DNA from 4 places in the Bradyrhizobium quebecense genome. Region 2 is predicted to be linked to each of the others. Evidence: predicted binding sites of a transcription regulator. Region 2 holds the regulator's gene; each other region holds the start of a gene.
The links. The regulator LexA, encoded in region 2, represses DNA repair genes until DNA is damaged. The targets are predictions, from matches to a motif close to TGTTCNNNNTGTGTTCNG.

Region 1: a site for LexA is predicted at 5,785-5,802, ahead of HU230_RS36160 (DNA recombination protein RmuC). Genes of this name have one in related genera too.
Region 3: a site for LexA is predicted at 4,869-4,886, ahead of HU230_RS02425 (PA0069 family radical SAM protein). Genes of this name have one in related genera too.
Region 4: a site for LexA is predicted at 1,839-1,856, ahead of ruvC (crossover junction endodeoxyribonuclease RuvC). Genes of this name have one in related genera too.

What each region holds. Positions count from the first base shown of each region.
Region 1 is NZ_CP088022.1:7,557,301-7,564,687, reverse strand. Features, by position in the region: gene HU230_RS36195 (pyrimidine 5'-nucleotidase) at 1-254, shown strand, start outside; gene dapD (2,3,4,5-tetrahydropyridine-2,6-dicarboxylate N-succinyltransferase) at 382-1,227, shown strand; gene HU230_RS36185 (DUF805 domain-containing protein) at 1,299-1,886, shown strand; gene dapE (succinyl-diaminopimelate desuccinylase) at 1,936-3,102, shown strand; gene truA (tRNA pseudouridine(38-40) synthase TruA) at 3,298-4,035, opposite strand; gene fmt (methionyl-tRNA formyltransferase) at 4,035-4,970, opposite strand; gene def (peptide deformylase) at 5,136-5,663, opposite strand; gene HU230_RS36160 (DNA recombination protein RmuC) at 5,834-7,042, shown strand; gene HU230_RS36155 (GIY-YIG nuclease family protein) at 7,120-7,387, shown strand, end outside.
Region 2 is NZ_CP088022.1:3,016,737-3,024,123, forward strand. Features, by position in the region: gene HU230_RS14565 (sensor histidine kinase) at 1-814, shown strand, start outside; gene HU230_RS14570 (response regulator) at 811-1,473, shown strand; gene thrS (threonine--tRNA ligase) at 1,738-2,940, shown strand; gene HU230_RS14580 (HAD family hydrolase) at 3,979-4,617, shown strand; gene HU230_RS14585 (molybdopterin molybdotransferase MoeA) at 4,631-5,842, shown strand; gene lexA (transcriptional repressor LexA) at 6,086-6,790, shown strand; gene HU230_RS14595 (hypothetical protein) at 7,047-7,387, shown strand, end outside.
Region 3 is NZ_CP088022.1:474,551-481,937, reverse strand. Features, by position in the region: gene HU230_RS02445 (uracil-DNA glycosylase) at 1-408, shown strand, start outside; gene HU230_RS02440 (glycosyltransferase family 39 protein) at 442-1,947, opposite strand; gene HU230_RS02435 (ribonuclease HII) at 2,272-3,048, opposite strand; gene HU230_RS02430 (VOC family protein) at 3,127-3,573, opposite strand; gene HU230_RS02425 (PA0069 family radical SAM protein) at 3,681-4,847, opposite strand; gene HU230_RS02420 (glycosyltransferase family protein) at 5,011-5,580, shown strand; gene HU230_RS02415 (bifunctional helix-turn-helix transcriptional regulator/GNAT family N-acetyltransferase) at 5,674-6,615, shown strand; gene moaB (molybdenum cofactor biosynthesis protein B) at 6,681-7,241, opposite strand.
Region 4 is NZ_CP088022.1:8,322,419-8,329,805, forward strand. Features, by position in the region: gene HU230_RS39505 (methyl-accepting chemotaxis protein) at 1-693, opposite strand, end outside; gene HU230_RS39510 (YebC/PmpR family DNA-binding transcriptional regulator) at 902-1,648, shown strand; gene ruvC (crossover junction endodeoxyribonuclease RuvC) at 1,882-2,409, shown strand; gene ruvA (Holliday junction branch migration protein RuvA) at 2,406-3,023, shown strand; gene HU230_RS39525 (hypothetical protein) at 3,026-3,481, shown strand; gene ruvB (Holliday junction branch migration DNA helicase RuvB) at 3,478-4,527, shown strand; gene HU230_RS39535 (metallophosphoesterase) at 4,755-5,672, shown strand; gene ybgC (tol-pal system-associated acyl-CoA thioesterase) at 5,789-6,190, shown strand; gene HU230_RS39545 (nuclear transport factor 2 family protein) at 6,277-6,744, shown strand; partial or broken gene HU230_RS39550 (glutathione binding-like protein) at 7,005-7,387, opposite strand, start outside.

The DNA of each region.
Region 1 (7,387 bases), 4.2 Mb from region 2:
CGAAACCGGCGCCGCAGACCTATCAGAAGTTCCTGAGACTCCACGACGTCGATCCGGCGAAGGCTGCGATGTTCGAGGACCTCGCGCGCAATTTGGTGGTGCCGCATGAGCTCGGCATGACCACCGTGCTGGTGGTGCCCGACGGCAGCCAGGAGGTGGTGCGCGAGACCTGGGAGCTCGAAGGCCGCGACGCCGCTTATGTCGACCATGTCACGGACGATCTCACCGGGTTCTTGCAGCGGCTGAAGCCCTGATCTCTCCCGATGTCGTCCCGGCGAAGGCCAGGACGACGTGGGGTTTGCCTTGACTCCATGGCCCCAAATTCCGAAAAAGCCCTGCAAAATTCCTATCATATCCCCGATACGCCCAAGGATTGTCCCGATGTCGCTGTCCGCCCTCGAAACCACCGTCAACACCGCGTTCGACGCCCGCGAAGGCATCTCGACCTCGACCAAGGGTGAGGTCCGCGAGGCCGTCGATCACGCGCTGGAGCTGCTCGACAAGGGCGAGGCCCGCGTCGCCGAGCGCGAGGCGAGCGGCAAGTGGAAGGTCAATCAGTGGCTGAAGAAGGCGGTGCTGCTCTCGTTCCGCCTCAACGACATGGGACAGATCGCGGGCGGCCCGGGCAAGGCATCGTGGTGGGACAAGGTGCCCTCGAAGTTCGAGGGCTGGGGCGAGAACCGCTTCCGCGACGCCGGCTTCCGCGCCGTGCCGGGCGCGATCGTGCGCCGCTCCGCCTTCATCGCCCGCAACGTCGTGCTGATGCCCTCCTTCGTCAATCTCGGCGCCTATGTCGATGAAGCCACCATGATCGACACCTGGTCGACGGTCGGCTCCTGTGCCCAGATCGGCAAGCGCGTGCACATTTCCGGCGGCGTCGGCATCGGCGGCGTGCTCGAGCCGCTGCAGGCCGAGCCCGTGATCGTCGAGGACGACTGCTTCATCGGCGCGCGCAGCGAAGTCGCCGAAGGCGTGATCGTGCGCAAGGGCGCGGTGCTGTCGATGGGCGTGTTCCTCGGCGCCTCGACCAAGATCGTCGACCGCGAGACCGGCGAAATCTTTGTCGGCGAAGTCCCGGAATATGCCGTCGTGGTGCCCGGCACCCTGCCGGCCAAGCCGCTGAAGAACGGCCAGCCGGGACCTGCCACCGCCTGCGCCGTGATCGTCAAGCGCGTCGACGAGCGCACCCGCGCCAAGACCAGCATCAACGAGCTGCTGCGGGACTGATCGAACCAAACTCCATCCGACGCCGACAAAACTCCGGGCCGCGAAAAATTGCCGCTGCCCGGAGTTTTTTCATGGACTGGGCCAATTACCTGTTCGGCTTCAAGGGTCGCGTCAACCGGGCCAAGTTCTGGCTCGCGGCGCTGATCATCGTGTGCTGGATGATGTTCCTGGCCGCGCTGGTGCTCCTGGCGGGCCTCGGCGGCAAGGGTGCGTCGTTCGGCTTCAATGTCGACGACGTCTTCCGGGCGTTCGACCCGGACAGCTACAAATCGCTGACCTGGGCTGGTCTACCCACACTGCTGGTCAAGACCAGCGGAACGGCGTTATTCGTCTGGGTCTATATCGCGGTCTCGATCAAGCGCCTGCACGATCGCGACAAGAGCGGCTGGTGGATGGTCCCGTACTTCGCGATCCCCGGCCTCATGAGCCAATTCTCGGACCGGCTTCCCGATGATTCCTATTGGGTGATGGCGGCGGGCGGGATCGTCTCCGTGCTCTATATCTGGGGCTTCATCGAGCTGGCGTTTCTGCGCGGCACCTCTTACCCCAATCGCTATGGTCCCAATCCGCTTGGGAAAACCCATGTGAGCCGAGGCGGCGGCCGCGGCAGCGGGTCGCGCTCCAGGCAGGGCTGGGATCAGCAGAGCGAGCTCGAATGATGCTGCACAAGGCTGGTCCACCCACGGCGTGACGTGTTAAGCGAGGCGCATGAGTGATGCTGTCTCGATTGCCCGCGATCTGGTTCGCTGCCCCTCCGTCACCCCGGCCGACGCCGGCGCGCTTGGCGTTCTTGAAAATTTGCTGAAAAGCGCAGGCTTCGACGTCCACCGCGTGACGTTCTCCGAACCCGGCACCGCCGATATCGACAATCTCTATGCCCGCATCGGCTCTTCGGCGCCGCACATCGCCTTTGCCGGCCATACCGACGTGGTGCCGCCCGGCGATGAAGCGGCGTGGACGCTCGGCGCGTTCTCCGGCGAGGTCAAGGACGGCTATCTCTACGGCCGCGGCGCCGTCGACATGAAGGGCGGCATCGCCTGCAGCGTCGCCGCCGTCCTGCAGTTTCTCAGCGACCATGGCGGCAAGCCGCAAGAAAATGGCAACGGTTCGATCTCCTTCCTGATCACCGGCGACGAGGAAGACGTCTCGATCAACGGCACCGTCAAGCTGTTGAAATGGTGCGCCGAGCGCGGCGAAAAATTCGACCATTGCGTGCTCGGCGAGCCCTCCAATGTCGAGGTGCTCGGCGACATGATCAAGATCGGCCGGCGCGGCTCGCAATCCGGCACCCTGGTCGTCGACGGCGTGCAGGGCCACGTCGCCTATCCGCACCGCGCCTCGAACCCGGTGCCTGATATCTCGCGGTTGATCGTCGCGCTGAGCGACGAGCCGCTCGATCACGGCAGCGCGCAATTCCAGGCCAGCAACCTCGAATTCACCACGGTCGATGTCGGCAACGCCGCGGGCAATGTGATCCCCGGCCAGGCGCGGGCGAAGTTCAACATCCGCTACAACGACAACCACACCCAGGAAAGCCTGCGGCGGCTGGTCGACGAGCGGCTGGCGAAAGCCTGCGGCAACCGCATCCGTGCCCACATCGACTGGCAGCCGTCGAATTCAAACGTGTTCGTGACCCAGCCCGGCCCGTTCACCGATCTCGCAGTCGCCGCGATCGAGGAAGTCACAGGCCGCAAGCCGGAGCTGTCCACCTCGGGCGGCACCTCGGATGCGCGCTTCATCTCGAGCTATTGCCCGGTGATCGAGTTCGGCCTGGTCGGCCAGACCATGCACCAGATCGACGAGCGCACGCCGGTGGCCGATCTGGAGAAGCTGACGCAGATCTATCGGGGCGTGTTGGACAGGTATTTTGCGTAGTCCAGCCGCTTGGCTGGACAAAAATATCGAAAACAACCCCATGCACAGTAGGGATTGGGGTCGCGAGTAGTCCACCTGCACCAGATACAGTCCGTAGGATGGGTAGAGCGCAGTGAAACCCATCATGCGCACCACGGATTCGAAGTGATGGGTATCGCTTCGCTCCACCCATCCTACGAAATCATCGGCGACCGCCTAGTAATCCACCCGCATCAGATAGAGCCCGTCCGGCGGCGCCACGGGGCCGCAGGCGGCGCGGTTGCGGGCGGCGAGTGCACCAAAGAGATCGTCCGCGCTCCAGCGGCCCTCGCCGACCCAGACCAGCGAGCCGACCATCGAGCGCACCTGGCTGTGCAGGAACGAGCGCGCCGACGTCACGATGTTGATCGCGTCGCCCTGGCGCGTGACGTCGAGCTGATCGAGCGTCTTCTCCGGCGACTTGGCCTGGCACTCGGTGTCGCGAAAGGTGGTGAAATCGTGCTTGCCGAGCAGCCGCTGCGCCGCCTTGTGCATCGCGTCGGCATCGAGCGCACGCGGCACGCGCCAGACGCGACTGATGTCGAGCGCGAGGTTCGCGCGGGTGTTGGTGATGCGATAGAGGTAGTGCCGCTTGATCGCCGAGAACCGCGCCTCGAAATCGTCGGGCACGATATCAGCCGCCAGCACGCCGATCGGATTGGGCCGCAGATGCGCGTTCAGCCCGTCGCGAAAGCGGCCAGGCGGAAAATGCTTGGCGATGTCGCAATGCGCGACCTGGCCGCGCGCATGCACGCCGGCATCGGTACGCCCTGCGCCATGGACGCGCACGTCCTCGCCGCAAATTGCCTTGACCGCCGTCTCCAGCGCGCCCTGCACCGTCGGTGCATTGTCCTGGATCTGCCAGCCGGAAAACGGCGTGCCGTCATATTCGATGGTGAGCTTGTAGCGCGGCATCAGGCGAGCCGCGCCGGCGGCTTCAGCGGCGTGCCGCGCAAAAAGTCCGCCGCCTTCATCGGCGCCTTGCCGGCGCGCTGCAGTTCGAGGATCCGGATTGCGCCATCGCCGCAGGCGATCGCAAGATTGTCGTCGAGCACATCGCCCGGTTCGCCCGAGCCTTTGGCCAGTTCGCAGCGCAGGATTTTCAGCCGCACCGGCTCGCCCTCGCCTAAGAGCTCGCACCAGGCGCCGGGGAACGGCGAAAGCCCGTGAATGTGCCGCAGCACCGCATGCGCCGGCTGCTTCCAGTCGATCCGCGCCTCGGCCTTCTCGATCTTGGCGGCGTAGGTGACGCCGTCCGCGCTCTGCTTCGTCAGCTGCAACCCGCCACGCTGCAGCGCGCCCATCGCGCGCACCATCAAATCGGCGCCGAGCGGCGCCAGCGCGTCGTGCAGGTCGGATGCCGTCATACTGTCCGAGATCGGCAGCCGCTCGGCCATCGCGACGTCGCCGGTGTCGAGGCCGACATCCATCTTCATCACCATCACGCCGCTTTCGGCGTCGCCCGCCATGATGGCGCGGTTGATCGGCGCGGCGCCGCGCCAGCGCGGCAATAGCGAAGCATGCAGGTTGAAGCAGCCGAGCTTGGGCGCATCGAGAATGGCCTGCGGCAGGATCATGCCATAGGCGACCACGACGGCGGCATCTGCGTCAAACGCGCGAAACTCCTCGAGCGCCTCCGGTGTCTTCAGGGTTTTCGGCGTCAGCACGGGAATGCCGAGGCGGCGCGCCTCCTGCTCGACCGGCGTCGGCTGCAACTGCAGGCCGCGCCGCCCGCCCGGCTTCGGCGCGCGGGTATAGACCGCCACGACCTCGTGGCCATGGGCCACCAGCTCCAGCAGCGTCGGCACCGCGAAATCGGGCGTGCCCATGAAGATCAGACGGAGAGGCATGCGATCAGGCTCGGTGCCAGTTGGAGTGCTCAGTTATGCCCGGGCTTAAGCGCGAAGCGCGTCTTCGCACAAGAAGCCCCGAGCATCCGTTTTCGGCGACGGCGAAGCAAGACGTGGATGGCCGGGTCAAGCCCGGCCATGACGCGTCTGAGGAGACGGCAACGCCTACTCCGCCGCGCGCTTGGCGGCCTTCTCGAATTTCTTGAAAACGCGGTCGCGCTTCAGCTTCGACAGATAGTCCACAAACAGCACGCCGTTGAGGTGGTCGATCTCGTGCTGGATGCAGGTGGCGTAGAGCCCCTCCGCATCCTCCTCGTGCAGCTTGCCGTCGAGGTCGGTGAAGCGCAGGCGCACCCGCGCCGGGCGCTCGACCTCCTCGTAATATTCGGGGATCGACAGGCAGCCCTCTTCGTAGACCGACAGCTCTTCCGAATGCGAGATGATCTCCGGGTTGATGAACACCCGCGGCTGCGGCGTGGTCTCGCCATTCTCGTTGCGCTTGGCGAGGTCCATGGTGATCAGCCGCAGCGGCTGCGCGACCTGGATCGCCGCCAGCCCAATGCCCGGCGCGTCATACATGGTCTCGAGCATGTCGTCGGCGAGCTTGCGGATCTCCGGCGTCACCTTCTCGATCGGTTTCGACACCAGACGCAACTGCTTGTCCGGCAGGATGATGATTTCTCGTAATGCCATGGCGGCGATTTAAGCTGCTGACTTCATGGGGTCAATGCGCTCAGGAACCGGTTAAGACAGCCTTAACCACGTTTCTTCACGCAACGTTAACCAGGAAATTTAAGGGAGTGTTTACCATAAATGTTCCCTTTTCGTTCGATGGCGACGCCGAATCGGCTACAACTGATGGCATGAACGAGATTCTCCTCACGATTGGCGACCTGCCGGTCCGTGTCTCCGACGCGTTGATCGGCCTTGGCGCGCTGGCGCTGATCCTGCTGTTCGCGATCGCGGTGGTGATCGCACGCGCCAGCCGGCGCGGCGCGGAACTCGCGATGGCCCAGGCCATTCGCGCCGACGAGCTGGAGGAGCGGCTTGCCGACATGCTGCGGGCCCAGAGCGAATCCTCCGGGCGGGTCGACGCCATGGCGCAGGCGCTGGCCGGCCGCCAGGCCGAGATGGCCCGCGCCGTCAACGAGCGGCTGGATTCGGTGACCCACCGGGTCGGCCAGTCGATGGAACAATCGACGCGCAACACGATGGATTCGCTGCGCGTGCTGCACGAGCGGCTCGGCATCATCGATCACGCGCACAAGAACCTGAACGAGCTCACCACCCAGGTGACGACGCTGCGCGACGTGCTCGCCAACAAGCAGTCGCGCGGCGCGTTCGGCCAGGCGCGGATGGAGGCGATCGTCCAGGACGGCATGCCGAAGGGCTCGTACGAGTTCCAGTACACGCTGACCACGGGCAAGCGGCCGGACTGCGTCGTGTTCCTGCCCGACCAGCGCCCACTCTGTATCGACGCGAAGTTCCCGCTGGAGGCCATGACGGCGCTGCACGATGCGCGCAGCGACGAGGAACGCAAATTCGCCAGCCAGCGGCTGCGCGCCGACGTGCTGAAGCATGTCAGCGACATCGCGGAGAAGTACCTGATCCCGGGTGAGACCCAGGACACCGCGCTGATGTTCGTGCCGTCGGAATCGGTCTATGCCGAAATCCATGACGGCTTCGACGACGTGGTCCAGAAGGCCTATCGCGCCCGCGTCGTGCTGGTGTCGCCCTCGCTCTTGATGCTGGCCATCCAGGTGATGCAGCAGATCCTGAAGGACGCCCGCATCCGCGACGCCGCCGACCAGATCCGCAACGAGGTGATGCATCTTGGCGACGACCTCGGCCGCCTGCGCGACCGCGTGCTCAAGCTGCAAAATCACTTCGGCCAAGTGAACGAGGACGTCAGGCAGATCCTGATCTCCGCCGACAAGATCGAGAAGCGCGCCGGCCGCATCGAGGAACTCGACTTCAGCAAGTCCGAGACCCCGATCGAAGTCCCCCGCTTCGTCAAACCCGCCGCCACCGACCTGTTCCCCGCCCCGCGCAAGCTGCAGGCGGGGGAGTAGTATGGCCCCTGATTTCACCTCATAGTCGGTGTCATCGCCCGGCTTGACCGGGCGATCCAGTATTCCAGAGGCCGCAGTTGGGGGCACGCAGCTACTACGTCTACATCCTCGCCAGCCGCATCGGCGGCACGCTCTACATTGGTGTGACAAATGATCTCATTCGCCGTGTCGGCGAGCACAGATTGAAACTCATCGACAGTTTCACAGAGAAATATGATGTGGTGAAGCTCGTCTATTTCGAGCAATTCGATGATCCTGAGAACGCGATCAAGCGCGAGAAGCGGCTGAAGAAATGGCCGCGTGGATGGAAAATCTCCCTAATTGAGAAGGACAATCCGGACTGGA
Region 2 (7,387 bases):
AGGCGACCTTGCCGCGCGCCTGCCGCCGTTCAATCTCGCCGAATTGTCGGCGATCGGCGACGTCTTCAACCATCTCGCCGAGCGCCTCACCACTGCGCTATCCGACCGCAATGCGCTGACGCAGAAACTGATCGTGGTGCAGGACGAGGAACGCCGGCATCTCGCGCGCGAGCTGCACGACGAGTTCGGGCAATCGCTGGCCGCGATCCGCGCGCTCGCCGCCTCGGCGCGCCTGACCGCGGCGCAGGATTGCCCTACCTTGCTCGCCGAATGCGACGGCATCGCGCGGACCGCGACCGACATGATGGAGACGTTGCGCGGCGCCCTGTTCAGGTTGCGCCCGCCCGACGTCGACGAACTCGGCCTTGCAGCCAGTCTGGAGGGCCTGATCGCCGGCTGGAACGGCCGCAGTCGGGGACAGCCGCGGTTCGAGATCGTCATATCGGGATCGTTCGAGCGCATCGCCACCTCCACCGGCGCCAACCTCTACCGCATCGTGCAGGAGGCGCTCACCAACGCGGCCAAGCACGCCGGCGCCACCCGCGTCATGCTGCGGCTTGAGATGCGCGAGACGGCTTCGGCCGGCGGCGGCGGCGAAATCGTGCTCGCGATCGACGATGATGGCAGGCCCGGCGATCCCCAGGGCGATCCTCAAGTGAAGTCCGGCATGGGCCTGCTCGGTATGCGCGAGCGGGTCGCCGCGCTCGGCGGGCGGCTGAACTTCGAAGCCGGCCAGTCCGCCGGCTCTTCGCTCCGTGTCAGCGTTCCCGTCGCGGCCGGCCGAGAGGCCGCATTTGTGGAACGCGCGGCATGAGCACTGCGGCGCGAACCATCCTGCTGGTCGATGACCACGCCGTCGTTCGGGAGGGCTACCGGGCAATGCTTCAGAAGCAGCCGGGCCTCGCCGTCGTCGCCGAAGCCTCCGACGGCGTCGAGGCCTACCGCCTCTACAAGGAGACCGGGCCCGACCTCGTCATCATGGACCTGTCGATGCCCGGCATCGGCGGCATCGAGGCCATCCGGCGCCTCAGGCAGTGGGACAAGCGGGCAAAGATCCTGGTGTTCACCATGCACCAGAACGCGGCCTTTGCCGTGCAGGCGATCCGCGCCGGCGCGAGCGGCTATGTCACCAAGACCAGTCCGCCGGAGACGCTGGTGCACGCCGTGATGGATGCGCTGTCGGGCAAGATCGCGATCAGCCCGGATATCGACCACGAACTCGCGCTTAGCCACCTCGCCAGCGAGAGCGCCGCTGCCGATCTCCTGACCGCACGGGAATTCGAGGTGCTGCGCATGCTGCTCGCGGAAAAGACCACCGACGAGATCGCCGAGGCGCTGCATCTCAGCCCCAAGACGGTCGCGAACCTACATTCCATGATCAAGGACAAGCTCGGCGTCGGCACGGACATCGAGTTGGTCCGCCTTGCGCTGCGGCAAGGCATCCTCACGCCGATCGATCTGGGCGAACGGTGAACCCGCATCGCCGAACGACCAAGGCTGCCCCACGGCCGTTCCCGCCGTGCGGGCAGGTTGACGAAACCGGACAGACAATCCAGAATAGCGACATGCGCAACATCTGTCCGATGTCTTTGACCACTGCGACGACCAGCCTTGGCGGGTCGTCTCCTGGTCGTATGCGGTAACAGACTGCACAACCAGACAAGGCCCCGCCGGCGACGGACGGGGCTTTTTTCATGCGCAAACTCGTCCGCGCTGCTTCCATCGGGAGAGCAAGCTATGGACGATCTCGATCACAGAAGCCTCGGAACGCGTCTCGATCTCTGGCACATCCAGGAGGATGCGCCAGGGATGGTGTTCTGGCATCCGCGTGGCAACACGCTTTATCGCGTCCTGGAGGACTACATCCGCCGCAAGATGCGCCGGTTGGGCTATGCCGAGGTTCGAACGCCTCAGCTGCTGCCCCGCGACCTCTGGATTCAAAGCGGCCATTGGGAGAAATTCGGCGCGCACATGTTCGGCTTTGCCGACGGCGAGCGCGCAATGGCGCTCAAGCCGATGTCCTGTCCCTGCCACGTCCAGATCTTCAACAAGGGCCTTCGTTCCTGGCGCGACCTGCCGCTGCGCTACGCCGAGTTCGGCGTCTGTCACCGCGATGAGCCGTCAGGCTCGCTGCACGGACTGATGCGCACGCGCGGCTTCGAGCAGGACGACGCCCATGTGTTCTGCCGCGAGCAGGACGTGCCCAATGAAGTCGCCCGCTTCGTTGCGCTCCTCTCGGAAGTCTATGCCGAGTTCGGCTTCCCGGCGCCCGAGGTGTCGCTCTCCACCCGGCCGGCCGCGCGCGCCGGCTCGGACGAATTATGGGATTGGGCGGAAGCGACCCTTGCCGCGGCGGCGCGCCAATGCGGCCTGTCGTACGAGATCCAGCCCGGCGAAGGCGCTTTCTATGGGCCGAAGCTGGAGTTCGCGCTGCGCGACCGGCTGGGCCGATCCTGGCAATGCGGAACGGTTCAACTCGACAGCGTTCTGCCGGGCCGTCTCAACGCGTCCTATGTCGGACCGGACGGCGATCGCGCGAACCCGGTGATGATCCACCATGCCGTATTCGGTTCAATCGGTCGCGTCATCGCGATGCTGCTTGAACATCATGCCGGCGCGCTGCCGTTCTGGCTGTCGCCGGACCAGGTCGCGGTCGCGCCGATCTCGCGTGATCACTCCGGATACGCGGTCAAGGTTCTCGATGCGCTCGAAGCTGAAGGCATCAGAGGCGTCCTGTTCGCCAGCGCCGACACCCTGTCGCGACGGATCGTTGCCGCACACGAAGCGGGCATTCCAGTCGTGGCCGTCGTCGGGCAGCGTGAAGCGCAACAAGGCACCGTGAGCCTCCGCGAGCGCGCCGGGGCCGTTTCCGTTTTGCCGCTGGATGACGCCGTCCGGGCGCTTCGACAGCGTGCTTGTCCGGGTCAGGTCGCCGACTGAAAACTCGCTGCGCGCAGCCCGGCGCCGCGGGATCCGCGACGCAAAGAAAGGCCCCAGCGAGGGGGTACACGCTGAGGCCAGAGCAACTTGGTCACACCATCCTAGACCTCGCCCCCGGCGCTTTCCTTTGCTCCTTTGGAGTACCGGATTCATACGGATCGGAGACTGAACCTTATTGCTCGCTCGCGCGTATCCATAACGCCAGGATTTTGCCATTCCTCCTGGGGCTAGAACCAACGCCGCCCGTCGTATTTCAATGCGGGCGGCGTTGCGCGTTTCTGGCCTGGAACGCGAGGAGACCTAGCGCGCCCGCGCGGCTGACATTGATGAAAGTTCCCGGGCAGGAACCGGAACGGATAACAGCCGACGTGAGTTGGACAGCATGATCATGAAGGATGGAGCGTCATCGCCGTGAGCCGAAAAACCCTACAGGCACGTTCGGAGCAGGCACTCGTCGTCGTCATTCTCAGCACCGGCGCGCTCATCGCCTACCTCGGCCTGGCGCTTTCCAGGATGTGAGAGATGCGCCCAGCAGCCAATTTGCTGCGCATCGGAAGCCCGTAAGGCCCAATCACTGATCTGCCCGTCGGCGCGAGCCTCCACCGCAAAGATATTTCGCTTTATCGGAAGTTCAACTCATCGCTCGGGGCTCTCTCTTGAAGAGGGCGCAGGGAAAGCCGCGTGCGGATCGCACCGGGCGATGACACCACGCAATGACGGCGAGAACCGTCCTCATCGTCGTCCTGGCGAAGCCACGAGCCATTACTCCACGTGCCCATTGTTGCGCGAGCTGGGGCCGCGATCCCGTTCATCACCGAACGCGGTGATTATGGGTCCTGGCTTTCGCCAGGACGACTATTGGGGAGATCTCGCGTTCGTCTCTATCACCGTCGTCCTGAGGAGCGCGGAATTGAAAGTTTGGCCGTGGCCGTGAGCCTGCTTTCACAAGGACGACACCCCGCCCCTGTCGTCGCATGCCTGCCGCACAAATCGAGGACATTGCCGCCCGCCCGCAATTCTCGTACACGGTTTCACGCAATGACCTCGCAACTCTCTCCCGATTCCGTCGACGTGCTGCTGTTCGATATCGGCCGCGTCGTACTCGACATCGACTTCGAGAAGGTGATGGCGCACTGGGCGCGGCATGCCGGCTGCGCGCCGGCCGACCTCGCGACGCGATTTGTCGTCGACGACAGCTTCAAGCATCATGAGATCGGCCGGATCGACGACGCGGCGTTCTTCGCAAACCTGCGCCGGACGCTCGGCATCAACCTCACCGATGCGCAGTTCCTCGAAGGCTGGAATGCGATCTTCGCCGGCGAGATGCCGGGGATTGCACCCCTGCTCGCGACCGCCGCGAAGTGGATGCCGCTCTACGCCTTCTCCAACACCAATCCGGCCCACGTCGCGCATTTCTCCGTCCTCCATACCGAGCTGCTCAGCCATTTCCGCACCGTCTTCCTGTCCTCGACGATCGGCTTTCGGAAACCCGACGCCGAGGCCTACGATCATGTGGTAAAAGCCATCGGCGTGCCGGCGTCGCGGATCCTGTTCTTCGACGATCTGGCCGCCAACATCGAGGGCGCGCGGGCGCGCGGCCTTCATGCCATCCACGTGACATCGACGGATGACGTGGCGAGGGCTCTGACTGCACTTGGTATTGAACATTTGGATTGAAGGAGCTCCGAGCGTGGCCCTGATGCCGGTTGCCGATGCCCTGTCCGCCGTCCTCGCCGGCGCCGAACCGCTGCCGGAGGAGATGGTCGCGCTCGATGCCGCCTACCACCGCACCCTGGCGCGCGACCTCGCCGCCCGGCGCACCCAGCCGCCGCAGCCGATGTCGGCGATGGACGGCTATGCCGTGCGCGCGGCCGACGCTGGTGATCTGAAGGTCCGGCTCAAAGTGATCGGCGAAGTCGCCGCCGGCCGGCCGTTCGAGCGCACGGTCGGCCCCGGCGAAGCGGTGCGGATCTTCACCGGCGGCGTGATCCCCGATGGCGCCGACGCCGTCATCATCCAGGAAGACACCGCCGTCGACGGCGACCACATCACGATTACCGAGGCCGCAACCGCCGGACGGCACATCCGCCCGGCCGGCGTCGACTTCCGTGAAGGCGACGTGCTGCTCGATGCCGGCAGCCGCCTCTCCGATCGCGCGCTGTCGCTGGCGGCCGCCATGAACTATCCGGACCTCCCGGTGCACCGCCGTCCGAAGGTCGCGGTGCTGGCGACCGGCGACGAGCTGGTGATGCCGGGCTCGACGCCCGGCCCCGGCCAGATCGTCTATTCCAACGGCTATGCGCTGCGGGCGCTGGCGCGCGCCGAAGGCGCCGAGACCGTCGATCTCGGGGTTGCCGCCGACACGGTGGAGGCCACCACCGCCGGTATCCGCCGGGCGCGCGAGACCGGTGCCGACATCCTGATCACGACCGGCGGCGCCTCGGTTGGCGACCACGACCTGGTCAAGCAGTCGCTGGAGGCCGAGGGCGTCGCGATGGCGTTCTGGCGGATCGCGATGCGGCCCGGCAAGCCGATGATGCATGGCCGGCTCGGCGCGATGCGGGTGATCGGCCTGCCCGGCAATCCGGTGTCCTCCTATGTCTGCGCCTTCCTGTTTCTGGTGCCGTTGATTCGGGCACTGAGCGGCCGAAAAGCGATTCATCACCGCCGCGCGAGCGCAGTGCTCGGCCGCGACCTCGCCGCCAACGACCAGCGCGAGGACTATCTGCGCGCACGCCTCGAGGAGCGCGAGGACGGCACGCTGATCGCAACGCCTGTGATGCAGCAGGACTCGTCGCTGCTCGGGAATCTCGCTGCGGCACGGGCACTTCTCGTGCGTCCGCCGTTTGCGCCTGCCGCCGGCAAAGGCAGCGAATGCGAGATCCTGACGCTGCCCGAGTGACAGCGGAGACCGCATCGCTTGAGCGCTCGCCGGATGCGTTCACCGGAAATTAAGTGGTTGCGGAACACATATCGAACATATAGTGTCCGTTCATGATTTGTTTCGAGTACGGGTGTGTACAAATGGGAAGCCGCGAGGGAGCGCTCGTGATGAGCACCGTGCTCCTGAGGACTGGCCCCGCCTGTAGGCCCACCTGAAGAGTCTCGGAATCGAACGACGCTACCAACCGGGGGAATACTCGAGATGCTCACGCGCAAACAGTACGAACTTCTGCGTTTCATCAATGAACGTCTGAAAGAGGCCGGCGTACCGCCCTCGTTCGACGAGATGAAGGATGCGCTCGACCTGCGCTCGAAATCCGGAATCCACCGCCTGATCACTGCGCTGGAAGAGCGCGGCTTCATCCGCCGCCTGCCCAACCGCGCCCGCGCCATCGAGGTCATCAAGCTGCCCGAGCTCTCGGCCGGCGGCGGTAACGGCCGCCGCGGCTTCACCCCGAGCGTGATCGAAGGCACCCTCGGCAAGCGCACCAGCACGCCGCCGATCGCCGAGGACGACGGCAACCGTCCGGTCGCGGTCCCCGTGATGGGCCGGATCGCCGCCGGTACGCCGATCGAGGCACTACAGACCCGCAGCCACACCATTAGCGTACCGCCCGACATGCTCGGCTCCGGCGAGCACTATGCGCTGGAAGTGCGCGGCGACTCGATGGTCGATGCCGGCATCCTCGACGGCGACATGGCGCTGATCCAGCGCAACGACGTCGCCAACACCGGCGACATCGTGGTGGCGCTGATCGACGAGGAGGAAGCCACCCTGAAGCGCTTCCGCCGCCGCGGCGCATCAATCGCTCTGGAGCCGGCCAACACCGCCTATGAAGTGCGCATCCTGCCGCCGAACCGGGTGCGCATCCAGGGCAAGCTGATCGGCCTCTATCGCAAATACTGAATTTCAAATACTTGCGGCGGCCGGGAACGAGCGACACATCGGATCGTTCCTTGAATGATAGCGTAACGTGCTGTTTGCCCGATGCGCTCCGATACCTCTCACGCAGCGTCGCGTGTTTGTGATCGGGAGCGTTTGGCGACCAGTCGTACAATCGCCCAGAAACGAGGAGACACTCGTTCGCTATCGTCCACTCTGGTAGAGGCCCTATGCCTCAAGGAGAGGCACGGGTCGCTACCTCGATTTGAGGAGCCATCCGATGTGTGACTATAGTCTGCACGCCGTGGCGTCGCGCCCCGCCATTGTTGGAGAGACGCTGATCACCACGACTTTCCGCGGCACGTCGACCCGCGGCTTTGCTTCGGAGACCGATCCCACTGTCGCGGTCTGCATGCTGCCGGGCACCGAGCTCGCTTTCGCCGAGAACGTTCGCTACGACAGCCGCTGGATCTGGACCAAGACGATGAACTTCCGCGTCGGCGTGTTCAACGAAGTCGAGCCCGACGTTCCCGATCGCCATCATGACGCGGTCGAATTCCCCGACGGCAGCCATGTGCTGGTGACCCAGCTCGTCGAGGGACAACGCGTCAGCGTGCTGCA
Region 3 (7,387 bases), 2.5 Mb from region 2:
GGGCTGCCGTTCGTCGGCCGCTCCGGCAAGCTGCTCGACCGCATGATCGCGGCGATCGGGCTCGATCGCAGCAAGGCCTATATCGCCAACGTCATCCCGTGGCGGCCGCCGGGCAACCGGACGCCGACGCCGCAGGAGACGCAGGTCTGCCTGCCCTTCATCCAGCGCCATATCGAGCTGGTGAATCCCGACGTGCTGGTGACGCTCGGCAATCCCTCGACGCAGGCGCTGCTCGGCACGCGCGAGGGCATCATGCGCACGCGCGGCAAATGGATCGATTACGACACCGGCACGCGCACGATCCGCGCCGTCGCCACCTTCCATCCGGCCTATCTGCTGCGCTCGCCGTCGTACAAGAGATTGTCGTGGCAGGATTTGCGTGCGATCGCGAAGGTGCTTGCTTCGTAGGATGGGTAACCCATCCTACAAATCTGCGGATTCTTACCCCTTCGGCCGTACGATCGCCCAGCCGATCCGCAGCACCGGCTGCCGGCCGTTGACCAGCCGATCGAATGAGCGCGGCACTTCCGGCACCAGGCCAGGGAAGCGCTGCGCGAGTTCGGGCGGCGGCGTGCCGGCGGTGTCCTGCGCGCGCCAGACCACGACGCCGCCGGTCTCGTTGAATTTTGCGACCGACAGCCACGGCGTCCGTTGCGGCGCGGCGTCGAGCAGCAGATGCGGACGGCGCCCGTTCATCGCAATCAGGCTGGCGAGTTCGGGATCACCGGCGACCGCGCGCAGGCGGTGGTTGGTACGGCGTTCATAGCTGTCGTCGAAGAAACGTCCCATCGCGGCTGCCGGCAGCGCGGTCGGCACCTCGGTGGTGCTGGTCCAGGGCAGGAACAGCGCCGCCGCCAGCGCGACCGCGGCGGGCGCAGCGACAGCGAAGGCCCACACCGAGCGCAGCAGCCGCTGCCGCCTGAGATGGATCAGGTCGCCGGTCGCGACGACGACCGCGAGCCCCGACATCAGGAGCGCCACGCCGGCGCCGCCGAAGGCGCGATCCAGATCGAACAGCCCGGAGACGAAGCTGCTCACGATTGCCGGCGCGAACGCGAAGAAATAAACGAAGTGCTGCGCCAGCGGACTGACCGGCGGACGGTAGATGATCGGGGCATCCTCACGGTCGCGGGCGAACCAGCGCGAATTGAGGATCGCCAGCAGCACGATCGCACCCGTCGCCACGATCAGCCCGCCGAGCACGACGCCCCAGCGCAGCGCGCGCGCCTTGAGATCGGCAGCCGCGGGCAAGGCCGGCAGCGCCAGCACGTCGGCGCGGACCAGCCAGATCAGATAGGGCAGCGCCAACACGATGATGACCAGCAGCGCATAGAGCGGATCGACCGCGCGCAGCGTGCGTCGCCCGCGCTCGGTTGCGAGCGCAAAGCCGACCACGAGCAGGATCATACCCAGCGCCGCCGGCGTCGTCAGCAGCAGCAGGCCGCAATCGATCGACCAGGCGAACCAGGCAGCGCGCCGGTCCAGCCCGATCAATTGCCAGGAATGCAGCAGCAGGAGCGCCCACAGCGGACGCGCCAGGATCAGCGGCCCGAACTCGACGCTTGGCGAGGAAAACACCACGACCGTCATCGACAGCAGCACCGCCAGCACGCCCTGCGGACCGCCGACGATGGCACGCGCCAATTGGTAGAAGGCGATGAAGGTGGCGATCTCGCAGACCTGCGCCAGCAGATAGACCCCGAACACGTGATTGCCGGCCGCGCGGAAGGCGATGTCGGCGAGCCAGAACGAAAGCGGCGGCCCCATGTCGGTGCCGACCTGATATTCGCGGCCGAAGGCGAGGACGGTGGCGAGATTGCCGGGCGGGCTGCCGTAGAAGATCAGCGGCACGAGCAGCCAGATCGCGGCCTGCACCAGCACCACGACCCACACCACGAGGCGCGGCCGGGCGCGGATCAGTTCGACAACCAGGGAGGTAAACCGCATGAAACGCCTGAAATGCCCCAGCCACCGCGTCAGCGGCGCCATCTGATCCCTGAAGGTTTTGATAAACGGCGGCGGCGGTCGAGGCAACCGGGCGCGGATGGATCCACGGTGCAAAGTTAAATGCAGGTGTCATGCCCCGCGAAGGCGGGGCATCCAGTACGCCGCGGCTTCTCGATCGAAAACGACTGTCTGTGGAGTACTGGATCGCCCGGTCCCCTCTCCGCCAAGGCTTCGACGAGGCCACGCACCCCTGGCGCGCCGAAGCTTTTGCGGAGGCGGCAAGCCGGGCGATGACAGCGGTGGGTGGATTGGCGCCGTCGCGCGCTATGCCGCCGCGGATGCCGCGGCTTCGCTTTCGGCGTCCACCTTGAACAGGTCAGGCTCGGCCGGGACCGGGAAGTGCTTCAGCCGCGCGGCGACGACGGGGGCGAAGAAGCTGCGGTGATGGCTGCTCGGCCCGAGCCGGTCCAGCGCCTCGAGGTGCTCGGGGACGCCATAGCCCTTGTGCTGCTCGAAACCGTAGCCGGGGCAATCCAGCGCCAGCGCGCACATCAGGCGGTCGCGCGTCACCTTGGCAATGATCGAGGCCGCCGCGATCGAGGCCACAATGCCGTCGCCGCCGATCACGGCATCACAGTCGCAGGGGGTCGCGAGCTTGTCGCGGCCGTCGACGAAGACGTGTTTCGGCATTTCCGGCAGCGCATGGACGGCGCGCGCCAGCGCCCACAGCGAGGCGCGCAGGATGTTGTCGCGGTCGATTCGCGCCGGCGAAGCCACCGCGACCGAGAACGCGGCGGTCGCGCAAATCTCCTCGAACAATTCCTCGCGGCGCTCGGCGGTCAGCCGCTTGGAATCATCGAGCCCCTTGGGAACGCGAGCAGGATCCAGCACCACGGCGGCGGCGACCACCGGACCAGCCAGCGGGCCGCGCCCGGCCTCGTCGCAGCCGGCGACCGGCCAGACGCCCCGCTTGAACAGCGCGCGCTCGCGCCGAAAGCTCGGCCGCGTCACGGCGATGACGCGCTTGTCCGGCCCGGCTGATTTGGCCGGCGCCTTTTTCGACGTGGCTTTTGACGCGCTTTTGGAGTTATCCCGAATCATGCGGGGATGGTGATCAAGCCGGCTCCCCGGCGCAACCGGGAACCCGTCGCCCTTCCCCGTTATTCAATTCGGCTCGCTCTAATCCGGGATGGACACCCGCCTGTTCTCGAGAACCTCGAAGCCTGGCGCGCGCACCACTTCCCAGGCGTGGCCGTCGGGATCGCCGAAATAGCCGCAATAACCGCCATAGCTCGTCGGTTGCGCGGGCTTGAGCAATGTGGCGCCTTTCGACAGCGCAAATGCCATCACGCGATCGACCTCGGCATCGTCGTTGCAGTTCCAGGCAATCGCAACGCCGTGGAACGCTGAAGGCCGCGGCTGATCCGGCAATCCGGCATCGGCGGCGAGCAGATGCCATGGGAACAGCCCGAGCACGCTGCCGCCGGTCTCGAAGAAGGCAACCTCCTCGCCGGTCGCGCGCATCTTTCTGGTGAAGCCGAGCGATTCGTAAAAGGCGATGCTGGCGCGCATGTCGCTGACGCCGAGCGTGAGGACGGTGAAGCGGGCGGGCGGGGCGTTACTCATGTTTACCTTTCCCGTCATTGCGAGCCAAGCGAAGCAATCCATCGTACCGCATATACCTGAGCGTGGATTGCTTCGTCGCTTCGCTCCTCGCAATGACGCCTGTGGTATCAGAACAAACTGAGCTGCAGCCCGCTGCGCTTCGGCTTGGCGAAGTGATCGGTGGTCAGCTTGGTGCGCCGCTTGTTGAGGCCGAGCTTTTCGCAGGCGATCTCGAAACGGCGGCCGATCATCCAGGCCATCGGGCCGGTGCCCTTCATCCTTGTGCCCCATTGCGAGTCGTAATCGCGGCCGCCGCGCATGTCGCGGATCAGCGTGAAGACATGACGATAGCGGTCGGGATAGTTCGCCATCAGCCATTCGCGGAACAGATCGCGCACCTCGAGCGGCAGCCGCAGCAGCACATAGCTCGCCTCCCTGGCGCCGGCATGCACGGCGGCATCGAGGATGCGCTCGATCTCGGAATCGTTCAGCGCCGGGATCACGGGCGCGACCATCACGGTGGTCGGGATACCGGCATCCGCGAGCCGCTTGATCGCCTCGAGCCGTTTCGACGGGGTCGAGGCGCGCGGCTCCATGGTGCGGGCGAGTTTCGGGTCGAGCGTCGTCACCGAGAGCGCGACCTTGGCGAGATTGCGCTTGGCCATCCGCGCCAGGATGTCGATGTCGCGGGTCACCAGCGCCGACTTGGTGACGATGCCGACCGGGTGACCGGCGCGCTCCAGCACCTCGAGGATGCCGCGCATGATCTTCCGTTCGCGCTCGATCGGCTGATACGGATCGGTGTTGGTGCCGATCGCGATCATCCGCGCCTCGTAGCCTGGCGCGGCAAGCTCCTTCTCGAGCAACTCGGGTGCGTCCGGCTTGGCGAACAGCTTCGACTCGAAGTCGAGGCCCGGCGACAGGCCGAGATAGGCGTGGGTCGGCCGCGCGAAGCAATAGACGCAGCCGTGCTCGCAGCCGCGATAGGGATTGATCGAGCGGTCGAAGCCGATGTCGGGCGAGTCGTTGCGGGTGATCACCTTGCGCGAGGTGTCGAGCGCCACGGTGGTCTGGAACGGCGGCAGGTCGTCGAGGCTCTGCCAGCCATCGTCGAAGGCAACCCGCGCCTCGGCCTCGTAGCGGCCGCTGGCGTTGGACTGCGCGCCGCGGCCGCGCCGCCGCTCGCGCTCGATCGCGACCGCAAGCTCGGGAAAAGGGGTGGCTGCACCCGCCGGGTTATCGGAGGGCGCCGTTACCGGCGGGTGCTTGAGGGCATGAGAGGATGCTCGGCTCATGCTTTGAAGCTAACACAGCCCGAGAACAAATCAAGAACGCGAGCTGAGAAAATCCACAAAGTGATGGCGTAAAAATCTGCAGGCGAAAAGGCTGCTTTGAATATGACAAGGTGATAACACGGCCGGAGTTTCTCCACCGTTTGAGCCAGCGAAGCCTCAAATCATGCTGAGCGTGATCATCCCCACCGACGGAGTCGAGCGCACCGCGGTCGCAACGCTGGCCGCGCTGGTGCCGGGCGCGGCCGCCGGCGTCATCCGCGAGGTACTGCTGGTCGACCGCGCCAATAGCGACGTGATGGAGCGCGTTGCCGACATCGCCGGCTGTCACTTCCTGCGTTTCGAGGGCACGCGCGCCGCGGCGCTCGCGGCAGGCGCCAGGCAGGCGCGTTCGCCCTGGCTGATGTTCCTGCATCCGGGCGCGGTGCTCGATGCCGGCTGGATCGAGGAGACCACCCAGTTCATCCAGATGGTGGCGGCAAGCGGCAAGGACCGCGCCGGCATCTTCCGCTACGCCCGCGCGCCCTACACCGACCCCGGTCTGCGCGACGGCCTCAAATTCGTGGCCCGGATGATCACCGGCCCCTCGGCCGAACAGGGCCTTCTGATCGCGCGCGAGCATTACGAGCGGATCGGCGGCTACCGGCCGGACGCCCGCCGCTCCGAGGCGCGGCTGCTGCGCCGGCTCGGCCGCTCCTCCCGCACCATGCTGCGCAGCAGGATCATGGTGGCGTAAGGCATAGTCAAGCCAAGCAGGCACCGGTTCGCGCCAAGCAACCGCGTTAGAAAGCGCTTGCGGATTATTTGATTCCGTCAAATAATATGTTTGATGAAATCAAACTCCCATGACGCCGCTCTCGAGAGCCAGGTCGCCGCGGTCCGCGGCTTCAGCCGGTTCTATACCCGCAAGCTCGGCATCATCGAGCCGAAGCTGCTGCATTCCCCGTTCACCTTGCAGGAAGCGCGGATCATCTACGAGCTCGCGCATCGCACGGATTGCACCGCGACCGATCTGGTGCGCGATCTCGACCTCGATGCCGGCTTCGTCAGCCGCACGCTACAGGCACTGCAGCGCCGCCAGATCGTGACCCGCAAGCCGTCAAAGGCCGACAAGCGCGTCAACGAGGTGGCCCTCACCGCCAAGGGCCGCACTGCTGCCGCCGATCTCGACCGCCGCTCGCGCAACGAGGTCGGCGCGCTGCTGAAGCAGATGGACGGCGACCGCCGTGCGGCCGTGGTGAGCGCCATGAGCACGATCGAGCAGTCGCTGGAGCCGCCGGCCGGGAAGCCGGTGGGTTTCCTGCTGCGCAGTCACCGCGTCGGCGACATCGGCTGGGTGATCTCGCAACAGGGACGCGCCTACGCGGAGGAATATGGCTGGGACATCAGCTACGAGGCATTGGTGGCCGAGATCTGCGCGCAGTTTCTGCGATCGTTCGATCCGGCCCGTGAGCATTGCTGGATCGCGGAGGTCGACGGCGAGCCGGTCGGCTCGGTCTTCCTGGTCAACGGCGGCGACGGAATCGCCAAGCTGCGGCTGCTGGCGGTGGAGGAGAAGGCGCGCGGGCTCGGCGTCGGCCGCGCGCTGGTCGAGCAATGCATCCGCTCCGCACGCGAGATGGGCTACGGGAAGATGACGCTGTGGACCCAGAGCATCCTGCTCGCCGCGCGCGGCATCTATGCACGTGCCGGCTTTCAGCGGGTTAAGGAAGAGAAGCACCACAGCTTTGGCGTCGACCTGGTCGGGGAGACGTGGGAGTTGGATCTTTAGAACTTCATATCTCGTCATTCGGGGATGCGCCGTTAGGCGCAGGCCCGGAACGACGACGGTGGTGTCTACACGCTCGCGCCCTTGGCCTTCGGGCGGCGCAAATGTTCATCCAGCCGCGGCATGATCTCGACGAAATTGCAGGGCCGCGTGCGGTAATCGAGCTGCGCGGCCAGGATGCCGTCCCAGCCGTCGCGGCAGGCGCCGGGCGAACCGGGCAGGCAGAAGATGAAGGTCGCGCCCGCAACGCCGGCGGTGGCGCGGCTCTGGATCGTCGATGCCCCGATCTTGGCATGGCTCAGCATGTGGAAGGCGATCGAAAAGCCGTCCATCCGCTTCTCGAACAGCGGCTCGACTGCCTCCGGCGTCACGTCGCGGCCGGTAAAGCCGGTGCCGCCGGTGGTGATGACGGCATCGACGCCCGGATCGGCGATCCAGCGCCGGATCAGGGCGCGGATCGCCTCGACGTCGTCGGTGACGATCTCGCGTGCCGCGAGCTTGTGGCCGGCCGCGGTGAGACGGTCGGCCAACGTGGTGCCCGACTTGTCATCCGCCAGCGTGCGGGTGTCGGAAATCGTCAGCACCGCAATGTTGAGCGGGATGAACGTTTTGGATTCGTCGATCGACATGGCTTGCTCTCTCGCTCCCTCTCCCGCTTGCGGGGGAGGGTTGGGGTGGGGGTGTCGCCGCGAGTCGGAGCCTTTGCGAGGAGAGAGCCCCCACCCGCATCGCATCTGAAGATGCGATGCGACCTCCCCCGCGAGCGGGAGAGGTG
Region 4 (7,387 bases), 3.4 Mb from region 2:
GATCTTTTCGATCGCCTGCGAGATGCGGTGGACGGCGTCCGCCGATCCGGTGGCGTCCTTCTGCAACGCCTCGATCTTGCGCGTGATCTCTTCGGTCGCGCTCTGGGTCTGCACCGCCAGCGCCTTGACCTCGGTGGCGACCACCGCAAAACCCTTGCCGGCGGCGCCGGCGCGCGCCGCTTCGATCGTCGAGTTGAGCGCCAGCAGCGTGGTCTGCCGCGCGATCTGCGCGATCAGATTGACGACATTACCGATCGCGGCCGAGGATTCGCGCAAGCGATCGACATTGGCGGTGGCCTCGCGCGCCGCCGCCGCGGCGTCGTCGGCGAGCTGGCTGGCGCTGCGCACTTGCGCGCCGATGCCTTCGGCGGAATGGGTGAAGCGGTCGGCGGCTTCGGAGAACGTCGTCGCGGTGCTCTGCGCATCGCTGCTGCGGCCGGTCAGCGCGTCGGTGCGGGCGCGGATGGTCGCGAGCTTGGCTGCCGTCGCCTCGGCGCCGTCGGCCACCGAGCCTGCGGCGCGCTCGAGCTGGCGGATCATCGCGCCGAGCTCGAGTTCCAGCAGCTCCAGGATTTCCCCGGACGAATCCTTGGCCGAATCAGTCTCGGTCGGGACTTCAGCCGCAGCGGCCGCGGTTGGAACCTGCGGCGCGGCCGGCTCCGGCATTTGCTTTCGAAACAAACCGAACGCCATGGGGATGGGGGCTCTTGGAAAGTTGCGGCGGGACGGGGTGATCCTCGCATCCGGGCATGAAGTCATGGTTAACAAGTGCCTCATATTCCGGCTTGCGGTAGTATTCCCCCGCCGGACGTCCCCTGCCGACCTTTGATTTTGACCGCCAGGGGCCTATAAGGCCGCGTTTTCCACCCCTGTTCAGACCCTACGCTCGAAGAGACGTCGCATGGCCGGCCATTCCCAATTCAAGAACATCATGCACCGCAAGGGCCGGCAGGATGCCCAGAAGTCGAAGCTTTTCGGCAAGCTAGCCCGCGAAATCACCGTGGCGGCCAAGCTCGGCACCCCGGACCCGGCGATGAACCCGCGGCTGCGCGCCGCCGTGGTCGCAGCGCGGGCCGAGAACATGCCCAAGGACAATATCGACCGCGCCATCAAGAAGGCCCTGGGCAGTGAGGGCGAGAACTATGACGAGATCCGCTACGAGGGCTATGGCCCCGGCGGCGTCGCCGTCATCGTCGAGGCGCTGACCGACAACCGCAACCGCGCCGCTTCCGACGTCCGCTCGTTCTTCACCAAGTCGGGCGGCAATCTCGGCGAAACCGGCTCGGTCGCCTTCATGTTCGACCGTACCGGCATCATCGAATACGATGCCAAGGTCGCTTCCGACGATGCCATGCTGGACGCCGCGATCGAGGCCGGCGCCGACGACGTGGTCTCGAGCGAAGCCGGTCACGAGGTCTACGCCTCGCAGGAGACCTTCCGCGAAGTCGCAAAGGCGCTGGAAGCGAAGTTTGGCGAGCCGCGCAAGGCGGCGCTGACCTGGAAGCCGCAGAACACCGTCGCGGTCGACGACGAGACCGGCGAAAAGCTGCTGAAGCTGATGGACCTGCTCAACGAGCACGACGACGTGCAGAACGTGTACGCCAATTTCGAGGTGTCCGACGCGCTGCTCGCGAAGATGGGCGGGTAAGCGCCCGTTCATCACCCCGAACTCCGTTGTCATCGCCCGGTTCGCTTCGGGCGATCCAGTATTCCAGAGACCGTCGTTTGATCCGCGAGGCCGCAGCGTACTGGATACCCCCGCTTTTGCCGGGGATGACAAGCAAGGATGGGATGACGAGCGAGGCCGAGCACAACGACCGCGGCAGGGGACGGACCTCCGTTTGTGTTTCGTTCTCCCCGCGCAGGCGGTATCACTAGCCCATGACATCGCAGCCGATTCGCTCTCCCGTCCGCATCATCGGTATCGATCCGGGTCTCCGCCGGACCGGCTGGGGCGTGATCGAGACCGAGGGCAACCGTCTGGTCTACATCGGCTGCGGTTCGGTCGAGCCGCCGGACGACCTGCCGCTGGCGAGCCGGCTGCTCGCGATCCATGAGGGGCTTGCCGCCGTGCTCGGCGACTACCGACCGGCAGAGGCTGCGGTCGAGCAGACCTTCGTCAACAAGGACGGCGTTGCCACGCTGAAGCTCGGCCAGGCGCGTGGCGTCGCCATGCTGGCGCCCGCAATGTTCGGTATCTCGGTGGCCGAATACGCGCCGAACCAGGTCAAGAAGACCGTGGTCGGCGCCGGACATGCCGAGAAGAGCCAGATCCAGGTGATGCTGAAGATCCTGTTGCCGAAAGCCGAGCCGCCGTCCGCCGACGCCGCCGACGCGCTCGCGGTCGCGATCACTCACGCCCATCATCGCCAGAGCACCGCGCTGCGGCTCAGGGTGGCGAGCCTATGATCGGCAAGCTCAAGGGCCTGATCGATTCCTATGGCGAGGATTACGTGATCCTCGACGTCGGCGGCGTCGGCTATCAGGTGCATTGCGCCAGCCGTACGCTGCAGGCGCTGCCACAGCCGGGCGGCGCGGCCGTGCTTTCGATCGAGACCTATGTCCGTGAGGACCAGATCAAGCTGTTCGGCTTCCGCAGCGATCTCGAGCGCGAGTGGTTTCGCCTGTTGCAGACCGTGCAGGGCGTCGGCGCCAAGGTCGCGCTCGCGGTGCTCGGCACGTTGCCGCCGACCGATCTCGCCAATGCGATCGCGCTGCGCGACAAGGCGGCGGTGGCGCGGACGCCGGGGGTCGGGCCGAAGGTTGCCGAGCGCATCGTCAGCGAGTTGAAGGACAAGGCGCCGGGCTTCGCCGATGTCGATCCCGCGGTGGTGCACCTGTCCGGCGCGATCGACAACAACCGCGCGCCGCGCCCGGTGACGGATGCGATCTCCGCGCTGGTCAATCTCGGCTACGGCCAGCCGCAGGCCGCCGCCGCTATCGCCGCCGCCTCCCGCAGCGCCGGCGAGAAGGCCGAGACCGCGCAGCTGATCCGGCTGGGCCTGAAGGAATTGTCGAAGTGAGGGTGGATCGGCAGGCCGGAGCGGCTGCAAAGTCGAAGAGCCGTTCGCTGACATGGTGGGCCTACGCCCTGATTGTCATCTTTTGCGGCTGCCTGATCACGGGAGTCCTGGTCTTGTTCGGCCTGTCCGCCTCATGGTGCTTGCTGAGCCGCGTGGCGCGGTGTTTCTCGGTTCAGCACGATACGCTTGACGTTGCGTTGCTTGGCTTGAAAATCTGGTCGATGCCCGCAATCTTCGTGGCGACGCTGGTTGCTGCAGTCGGTCAAATTCGCGGCGGCGTGGTCTGGTGGAATGTTCTTATTGCCGCAGCGCTGTCGATGCTAATGAGCAGCGTCGTGATATCCGGATCGGCGGAGTTGACTGCATTTCCAGTGCTGCTGGCCACAACTCTGGTGCTCTTCGTGGGAGTTCAATTGTCACGATTGATCAGCAACCGGTTCAGCGGCTATCCGATATGAACACGCCCTCGCGCATGGTCACGCCCGAACGCCGCTCCGACGATGTCGGCGACACTGCGCTGCGTCCGCAGTCGCTGTCGGAGTTCGTCGGCCAAGCCCAGGCGCGCAAGAATCTCTCGATCTTCATCGAGGCGGCGAAGAAGCGCGGCGAGGCGCTCGATCACGTGCTGTTCGTCGGTCCACCGGGCCTCGGCAAGACCACGCTGGCGCAGATCGTCGCGCGCGAGCTCGGTGTCGGCTTCCGTGCCACCTCCGGCCCTGTGATCGCGAAGGCCGGCGATCTCGCGGCGCTGCTCACCAATCTGGAAGAGCGCGACGTGCTGTTCATCGACGAGATCCATCGCCTGAGCCCGGCGGTCGAGGAAGTGCTCTATCCCGCGATGGAGGATTTCCAGCTCGATTTGATCATCGGCGAGGGCCCTGCGGCGCGCTCGGTGAAGATCGAGCTGTCGAAATTCACGCTGGTCGGCGCGACGACGCGCGCAGGCCTGCTCACCAATCCGCTGCGCGACCGCTTCGGCATTCCGATCCGGCTCAATTTCTACACCGAGGAAGAGCTGGAGAAAATCGTCACCCGCGGCGCCCGCGTGCTGAACATCGGCATGAGCCCTGACGGCGCCAACGAGATCGCGCGCCGCGCCCGCGGCACGCCGCGCATCGCCGGCCGCCTGCTGCGCCGCGTGCGCGACTTTGCCTCCGCGGCCGATGCCGAAGCCATCGATCGCGGCATCGCCGACCGGGCGCTGAGTGCGCTCGAGGTCGATAGCGCCGGGCTCGATGCGATGGACCGGCGCTATCTCACCACCATCGCCTTGAACTATGGCGGCGGTCCGGTCGGCGTCGAGACCATGGCGGCGGCGCTGTCTGAGCCGCGCGATGCGATCGAGGACATCATCGAGCCCTATCTGATCCAGTGCGGCTATCTGCAGCGGACCCCGCGCGGCCGGCTCCTGACCTCGCATGCCTTCCGCCATCTCGGCCTCGCCGAGCCGAACCGCGATCCCTCGCAGTTCGGCCTGTTCGGCGGCAATGGCGACGACGACTAAGCATGATCCGGAAAAGTGCGAAGCGGTTTTCCGGTGAAGATCATGCTCAAACAAAATGCCTCGCTCTCGAAGACGTGAAAAGGCGTGTTGATGCGGCGCGTCACGCCTCACGGTAACCTTGCCCACTAAACATTGCGACGTCTCTGCAGGTTGTCTGCACAAACGCGGCCCAATTTCACTCCAATCCAAGGGCCTATCCTGGATCAGGTATCACCGATCAAACGTCCATGATTTCACGTCGTCATTTTCTTCGCGGGTTCGGCGGAATGACCGCCGCGACCGCCTCGACCGGGGCCTACGGCCTGAGCGAGCCGGTCGTCCGGCTCACGCTGACGCGCTACGATCTGTCGCCGCGGCATTGGCCTTCGGACTTTCCGCTCAAGATCGCCGCGATCGCCGACATTCACGCCTGCGATCCATGGATGTCGCTCGATCGCATCGCCGAGATCGTCGAGCGCACCAACGCGCTGAACCCGGACATCATCGTGCTGCTGGGCGACTATGTCGCGGGGCTGCGCCACGTCACCCGCTTCATTCCGGCCTCCGAATGGGCGGCGGTGCTGAAGCACTTGAAGGCGCCGCTCGGCGTCCATGCCGTGCTCGGCAATCACGACTATTGGGACGACAAGACGGTGCAGCGGCAGGGGCAGGGCACCCCCGTCGCGCGCCGTGCACTGGAGCGCGCGGGCATCCCGGTCTACGAGAACGACACGGTGCGGCTGGTCAAGGACGGCCGTCCGTTCTGGCTCGCCGGTCTTGGCGATCAGCTCGCCTATCTGCCGGCGCGGCGCTATCGCGAGGTCCGGCGCATCGGGGTTGACGATCTCAACGCGACGCTTGCAAAAGTCACCGACGATGCGCCGGTGATCCTGCTCGCGCATGAGCCCGACGTCGCGCTCCGCGTACCCTCGCGCGTCGCGCTACAGCTGTCCGGCCACACCCATGGCGGCCAGATCCGGCTGCTCGGATGGTCGCCCGCGGTGCCGGTGAAGCACGGCATGCGGCTCGCCTATGGCCACATCAAGCTGAAATGCGACGTGGTCGTCTCCGGCGGCCTTGGCTGCAGCATCATGCCGTTCCGCCTCGGCGTGCCACCCGAGATCGTGCAGGTCACGCTCGGCGCAAAGGGGCCTGTGGTGTCCTGATCGTGCTTGCGTGATCGCGCAATTTGCGTAACACGATTGTCTTTCCGAGAGCGATCGAGGGGCCGCAATTGACCTTACCCCATATTGACGGTGCGATCCGCGATGGCCGACACCATATGCAGGTCCGTGTCTATTACGAAGACACCGATTTTTCCGGCATCGTTTACCACGCCAATTACCTGCGCTTCATGGAGCGCGGGCGCACCAATCATCTCCGATTGATGGGCGCCGAACAGAACGCGCTGTTCGAGGAGGCGCAGGAGGAGACCGGCGGCTTCGCCTTTGTGGTGCGCTCGATGACGCTCGACTTCCTGAAGCCCGCGCGGATGGACGACATGCTCGACGTCGTGACCTGGCCGATCGCGGTGAAGGGCGCCTCCATCATGCTCGCCCAGGAGGTCAGGCGCGGCGATGACGTGCTTGTGAAGGCGCAGGTGCGCGTTGCCTTCGTTAGTCAGGGCAGGGCACAGCCGATTCCGAAGTCCATCCGTGCGCTGATGAAGGCCGATATGGCCTAGCTATGGGGCGATAGGAAACGGCCTATCGACTCTTCATCCGGCGACGATAGATTTGCGCATGACAAACCAACCGCGAGGGATCGCCGATGTCACGCCCGCCGCTGCCGCCCTTTACCCGCGAGACCGCCGCGCAGAAGGCGCGCATGGCGGAAGATGCCTGGAATTCGCGCGACCCCGTTCGGGTTGCCGGCGCCTATACCGAGGACAGCCGCTGGCGCAATCGCTCCGAGGTGTTTGCCGGCCGCGAGGCGATCGTGGCCTTCCTGACCCGCAAATGGGAAAAGGAGCGGGAGTATCGCCTGATCAAGGATCTCTGGGCGTTCGACGGCAACCGCATCGCGGTGCGCTTCCAGTACGAATGGCACGACGCCGGCGGCAACTGGTTTCGCTCCTACGGCAACGAGCAGTGGGAGTTCGACGAGCACGGCCTGATGCGCCGGCGCGAGGCCTCGATCAACGACATCGCGATCTCAGAGAAGGACCGCCGCTTCCACTGGCCTGCGCCGGGCCCGCGTCCGGCCGATGTTCCGGGGTTGGGGGATAGTCCGTTCTAAAGCGGGATGAGTTTGGTTGAATCGGCCTGCCGTGTTTTCGGTTCACCTCTCCCCGCCGGGGAGAGGTCGGATTGCGAAGCAATCCGGGTGAGGGCTCCTGCTCTCTCGATAGACCGTAACCCCTCACCCGATTTGCTGCGCAAATCGACCTCTCCCAAGGGAGAGGTGAACTTTCGACGCCGTTCCAGCTCAACCTAATCTCATCGCGCTTTAGTTGTCGTCCCGGCGAAGACCGGGACGACGCATGGTAAGAGACCGCCTTATGCCGCCGCCTTGTGCCGCGCGATCTCGGCCTTGTAGAGCTCGAACTCCTCCGCGACCGCCTTCGCGACAGACGGCCGGGTTCGCAGGCGCTCGTAATAGGCCTTCAGCGCCGGCCATTTCGCCAGTTCGATCGGCGGCGTCGCCATGGTCCAGTTGATGACCGTGACGAGATAGGCGTCAGCGACGCTGAAATGATCGAGCAAATACTCGCGGCCTTTCAGGTGATCCTCGACATAGTCGAGCCGCGAGACGTATTTCTCCAGCGCGTAGGCCTTGGCATCCGGCGGCGCCTTCTTGTCGAGCAGCGGCAGGAACAGGCCCTTGTGCAGCTCGGTGCCGATGAAGGTAAGCGCGAATTTCTCCGCACCTTTTGCTTTTG